DNA from 2 places in the Bacillus sp. SRI_025 genome. Region 1 is predicted to be linked to the other one. Evidence: riboswitches for the same ligand, from Rfam matches in the RefSeq annotation. Region 1 holds a riboswitch; the other holds the start of a gene.
What was found. A riboswitch is a leader RNA that binds a small molecule or an ion and turns the genes downstream of it on or off. The one in region 1 is predicted to bind thiamine pyrophosphate.
Positions count from the first base shown of each region.

Region 1 (3,172 bases):
CTGCATCCGGCAAAGGGCCTGCTTCTCTTCTTCAGTAAAGGCGACCTTCATGATGCCGCCTGCTGAAGTCCGAATATCAATACCTGATTCATGCAAAAGATCGACCTTTAATTTTTCGTATAATGCCTGGCTTGCTCTGCCTGCCTGAAAGAAAATATCCTCATGCCCCTCTCCTTCAGCATGTGCACCGAGCATCCCGGCAGCCGCACTTGTCGTTTGCTTCCCTATCTCATTTGCTTCAAATAAGATCACCTGTTTTCCTGCTTTTGCAAGGTGATAGGCGATTGACATCCCTATGATTCCACCACCAATGATTGCAACGTCATAATGCTTTTTCATAAGGATTCTCCTTTACCTTTTCAGAAAATGCTTGTGCCATCATACGCGGCTGATGATGAGTAAAAATCCCAGACATGACAGCGATTCCTTTCACATGAGCGTGTTTCAATTCTGGAACTCGTTCTGGGGTCATCCCGCCGATGGCCACCACTGGAATTGTTAGTGCAGAAGTCAGTTCTTTCACAAGCTGTACACCTCTTGCCTGAAGTCCTGGTTTACAAGAGGTGTCATATACGTGCCCAAACATGACATACTCTGCTCCATTTTTCTCTGCTGCTTTCGCTTCTTCTATCGAATGGACAGACACCCCTGCATGAAGGTGAGGGAATTTTCTTCGCAGCTCTTTCGGCGAAAAGCTATGGCCCGGAAGATGCACCCTGTGAATATTGGTTAGCAGCGCCACGTCTACTCGGTCATTGATCACGAGCTTTTCTTTCGGTACACCTTCTAAAAGGAGATTCTTCACGAGATCAACAAGCTCACCTGCTGTTTTAGACCGTTCCCGAATATGAATAAAATCCACTTCAGACGCAATGGCTTTTATTTGTTTGATCAGTTCACCCGCAGGAAGCGAATCATTTGTCACTGCGTGGAGTTCCATTTGCACCAACCCCATCTAAGCATGCTGTTTGCCACAATTCTTTTTGATACGCCATCTCCCAAAAGTGATATTCGTAATAGCTTGAAATCACAAAATTTTCTTTCATATTGGCGCGTACATGTTCTGGTGCTTTTTCTGCTAGTTCATCAAAGCGGTTCACCTGTTCGAAAACGAGTTCCTTAAACCAATCGCCTCCATATGTCAAAATCCATTCTTGATAAATTGGATGGTCAGGTGTTGTTTGTTTTAGCTTTTCACCTACCTCATAATAAAGCCAGTAACACGGTAATAACGCGGCTAAAATCTCTTCAAACCGTCCGCTTTTTACAGACCGGTACATATGAGAGGTATACGCATAAGCAGTCGGGGAAGGCTTAAAGTTCTCAATGGCTTCATCAGAAATTTGCAGAAGCTCTGTAAATTTCCTATGCAGCGACAGCTCTGCTTCGTACGTGCCCTGGGCATGATACGCCATTCTGCCCGTCGTATGTAAGTCCTCACTAATCGCCGCTCCATATGCCTGCACCTTTGCAAAATGAGTTAAATAATACGAATCCTGCATCACGTAATAGGTGAAACGATCGAGTGAAAGTGTGCCATCCCCAATCCCTTTGACAAAAGGATGCGTAAAGCTTCCATTCCACCACGTTGCTGCAGCCTCTTTACATTCTGTTGAAAACGTCATGTTCCTCTCCTCCTGTTTTTCCATATAAAAAAGCCACTTTCCGCGTGGAAAGTGGCTTGGAATTTGTAAAAAGCATAGTCAAAAACCGCACCACTTCCCTACGCAGGTATGAACCTGTTCAGGTAATGAGGGTCTAAAAGTCGACACTTTTATCTCAGCCCTTTTAAAGGACTCCCCTAGTGGATCAAATATATGATGTTATACCTCTATCTTAATCAGGAATTGTTCATTGGTCAAGGGTTCATTGTCATTCTAATTGGGCTCTTAGTCCTGCTACATACTCCCGGGAGCCCGATACAAGCACACGGTCGCCGCTTCTAAGTGTCGTATCTCCATGCGGTACTAAGCTGTCTACCCCTCTGAAAATCCGGACAAATACCAAATCACCGGTGAAAGGAAATTCTCTCAGCATGACATTATGATAACGATGATTGTTCATTTGAATTTGATACAAAGAAGAATCCTCATTTGTTAGCAATCGAATCGCATCAGGTGCTTCAATCAAAGCTCTTAGCACCGTTTTAGATGAAAGGAAAGTAGAAAACGTATCAATGCCCGCTTCCTTCAATGTCAGCTCTGCCTCAGCTTTGTTGACACTTGCAATGACTTGTTTTGAACCTTCTTCTTTTGCAAATAAAGCAATTTCCTTATTTTTTGTCTCACTGCCTGTTGCGACGACAAGGACATCCTCTTGGCCGACGCCTGCCTTTCTCAGCGTCTCATCGTCGTATTGTTCAATTGATTCGACTTCAAAGATAGAGTCTGCCAGCAGTGCTTCCTTATTTTCTTGAAACACATGCAAAATCCGAATGTCATATTCATCATGATGCAAATCAAGTGTGACAGGTAAGGTCAGCTGATTTGCACCAATAAAGGTCACACGCTTCTTATGGCTCGCCGCTTGTTCTTTTTTAAAGAGCGCTTTAAACCAAACAGGTGTTAAAATACTCGTTAGCACAGCAACTAAAATCAGCGCTCCAGACATTTTATGATCAATGACACCGAGCCGCTCACCAATCGTCGCAGCTGCAATGACGAGAGATAATGTTGAAGTTAATAAAAAGCCTGAGCCGATGACCTTATTCATGTCATACCATTTTTTCAAATAAAGAATTGGGATAAGCTTACTTATAAGCAACGCAATAAACAGCAGCGGAATCATGATCATAATCGTCGGGTCCTTAAACAGTGCCCATATATTTAGATCCACTCCGACCATCACAAAAAAGATCGGGATTAAAAATCCGTAGCCAAATGAGTCCAGCTGCTGAACGAGCTCTTTATTTGGCGAAAGAAGGGACACAAGCACGCCAGCTAAAAACGCCCCAAGAATATTTTCAGCCCCGAGTGATTCAGATAAGGCAACTAAGACTATAATGAGAGTAAAGATTGCCCTTGTCCCAATTTGCACGGTTCCTTTTGACATCGACTGAAAAATTGACTTTGTCTTAAATACGCGGCCAAATAAATAAAGAAGAATGCCTGCAGCAAATAATAAGAGCAGAAGCCACATGTTCCCTGTTCCATCTCCATAAATTGAGGAAAAC
Region 1 covers NZ_JBYEGB010000003.1:242,058-245,229, forward strand. Annotated here, with positions in the region: gene thiO (glycine oxidase ThiO) at 1-339, opposite strand, end outside; gene tenI (thiazole tautomerase TenI) at 323-940, opposite strand; gene tenA (thiaminase II) at 915-1,625, opposite strand; TPP riboswitch at 1,704-1,813, opposite strand; gene AC20OE_RS10975 (monovalent cation:proton antiporter family protein) at 1,873-3,172, opposite strand, start outside.

Region 2 (3,172 bases), on a different contig from region 1:
CAGCCGGTCGGATATCATTCGAATAACCGTGCAGATGACAATAACCAAGATCATCAAGGACCAGTTTCTGAACTCATGGAAGGGATGAACGGTGGGAATACAACGAATGTTGATTATCGCACCCGTCCTCAAGCCGATGATCGAATGCCTCTTGCAGGTGGAGATGGACGCTACAGTCATGGAGATATGAACTATCATAACCAAATGTCGTTCTCAGGCTACGATAAACAAGAGAACATCCAGCGTTCAAGAAAAATTGCCAACCGCGTCAATAAAATGAATCACGTGGCAGACTCTCAAGTCATGGTGACGGATGAGAATGTGTATATTGCCATTAAATCAGATGGCCGCCTGACGTCAGAAGGCGTATCACAAGTAGAAGAAGCAGCGACTCGTTATGCGGATGGAAGAGCAGTCCAAGTCATGAAAGATGAAGGTGCATTCACACGCTTTAGAGATATGAGAAGAACGCAATTTGAAACAGGACAAACAGGCATGACCCGATAGTTTGACACAAAAAGGCTAAAGTTCATCACGAACTTTAGCCTTTTCTTAAAAATAAACCTTGATGCCTATATAAAATTCGTAAAAGAAATAACAGCCAAACCCTAATAATAAAATACCAGCAATAATGGATGTCCACTTGATCATCGTCCGATTCATCACTTTTCTTGTTAAGGATACAAGGGTGAGTAGACCAATGTCATGAAGGAGAATCCCTGCCAAAATACCGCCGGCAGCCAGCATAAATTCAGATGAATCTGTTTTTGTATAAGCATCTGCAAGTACAGCACCAAAAACAGAAACCCAGAACACAAGATTTCCAGGAGATACCGCCACAAGCAAGCCGTTTCGATATGTTTTCGCGAATGATTTATTGACCTTTTCTCCTGCTAAATGGATATCTTGATCCGCATTTTTAATGGAATCGTATGCGAGAATCATTAAAAATACAGCTCCGATCAGCCAGAGCGGGATTTGAACAAACGGCAAAGATAAAAACTGAGCAAATCCAGCATATAAAGCCAAGATGAGTAATAAGTCTATGGTCATACCGCCTGCTCCGACAGTTAAACCATGAAAAAATCCGTTTTTCAGTCCCTGTTTTGTCATTTCAACCGTGATTGCTCCAACAGGCAGAGCAATTGAGAATCCTACGACGATAAATGTGAGAAATGTTTGCAATCGACTAGAACTTCCTTTAAATAAATTGTATAAAAATTCTCCGTTTAGATTAATTATACATAATAGGAGAAAAGGATCAATGATTATTTCAGATTTGATTGAAATGAGAGAGATAGATGATGTATAGAAGACTGTATATCAACATGATCTATAACGCTTGTAGGGGAAAGGAACTATTTTCCTAAATCTTCTTTTCTTCATGATGTCTCTATGCTACACTGATGTGGAAATCAATAAAAGTGACTAGGGGTGCCCGTAAATGGGCTGAGAGAGAAGCTTAAACTTCTTAACCCTTTGGACCTGATCTGGCTCGTACCAGCGTGGGGAAGTTAAAGATGATGCATGTATCATATCAATGATATGCATGTTTATTTCTGACGACGAAACCAGGTTCTTTAAATAGAGCCTGGTTTTTTGCTGGTGCTGATTCCATCCTGTCCGGTGACAAGAAGAAAAGGAGAGAACAGCAAATGAAAGAAAAGAAAAGTGTCCCATCCAACCAATCATTGTTATCCAGCTTTGACGGCAGCCATAAGGTGTATGAGAAAGGATCAAGACCCGATATCTTAGTGCCAAAAAGAGAGATCACGCTCTCACATACTGTGACAGAGGCGGGCGACATAAAAAATGAACCAGTCCGTGTATACGATACGAGTGGACCGTACACCGATGAGAACGTTCATATTGACGTCACAAAGGGGTTAAAGCGTCTTAGGGCAGCATGGATTGAAGAAAGAGGAGATACAGAAAGCTATGAAGGGCGTCATGTAAGACCGGAGGATAATGGATACCGTTCAAGGGAGAAGGAGTCCATCCATTCTGTCCAAACTGATTTTCATCATAAGCCGCTCCGCGCGAAACAAGGTGCATGTGTGACGCAAATGCATTATGCCAAAAAAGGTATCATTACGCCTGAAATGGAGTTTATCGCAATTAGAGAAGAGCTAAGCCCTGAGTTCGTTAGAGAGGAAGTGGCGAGCGGAAGAGCCGTCATTCCTTCGAATATTAACCATCCAGAAAGTGAACCAATGATTATCGGAAGGAATTTTCATGTCAAAATCAATGCGAATATTGGCAATTCAGCTGTCACGTCATCCATTGATGAAGAGGTTGAAAAAATGACATGGGCGATCAGATGGGGGGCAGATACAATGATGGATCTGTCTACTGGAAAGGATATTCATACAACGAGAGAATGGATCATTCGGAATTGCCCAGTCCCAGTAGGAACCGTTCCCATCTATCAGGCCCTTGAAAAAGTGAATGGAGTCGCAGAAGATTTGACGTGGGATGTGTACAGGGACACATTAATTGAACAAGCGGAGCAAGGTGTAGACTATTTCACGATTCATGCTGGCGTGCTGTTAAGATATATTCCGCTCACTGTCGATCGGGTGACCGGAATTGTTTCAAGAGGCGGTGCAATTATGGCAAGATGGTGTCTTGCTCATCATCAAGAGAATTTCCTCTACACTCACTTCGAAGACATTTGTGAAATTATGAAAAAATATGATATCGCCTTTTCACTTGGAGATGGACTTAGACCAGGCTCGATTGCTGATGCCAATGATGAGGCGCAGTTTGCAGAGCTGGAAACGTTAGGTGAGTTAACAGAGATTGCTTGGAAACATGATGTGCAGGTAATGATTGAAGGGCCCGGACATGTCCCAATGGATAAAATCAAAGAGAATGTGGACAAGCAAATGGACATTTGCAAGGAAGCACCATTTTATACGTTAGGGCCTCTTACAACAGATATCGCACCTGGTTATGATCACATTACATCCGCGATCGGTGCGGCCATGATCGGCTGGTACGGAACAGCAATGCTGTGCTATGTAACGCCAAAAGAGCATTTAGGTCTGCCGAACAAAGAAGATGTGAGAGAAGGCGTGATCGCCTATAAAATTGCTGCACATGCTGCTGATCTAGCAAAAGGACATCCTGCGGCTCAAAAGCGCGATGATGCTTTATCGAAAGCGAGGTT
Region 2 covers NZ_JBYEGB010000002.1:338,553-341,724, forward strand. Annotated here, with positions in the region: gene AC20OE_RS06585 (YhcN/YlaJ family sporulation lipoprotein) at 1-507, shown strand, start outside; gene AC20OE_RS06590 (LysE family transporter) at 553-1,185, opposite strand; TPP riboswitch at 1,421-1,529, shown strand; gene thiC (phosphomethylpyrimidine synthase ThiC) at 1,656-3,172, shown strand, end outside.
Region 2: another riboswitch for thiamine pyrophosphate. It lies ahead of thiC (phosphomethylpyrimidine synthase ThiC); the one in region 1 lies ahead of tenA (thiaminase II).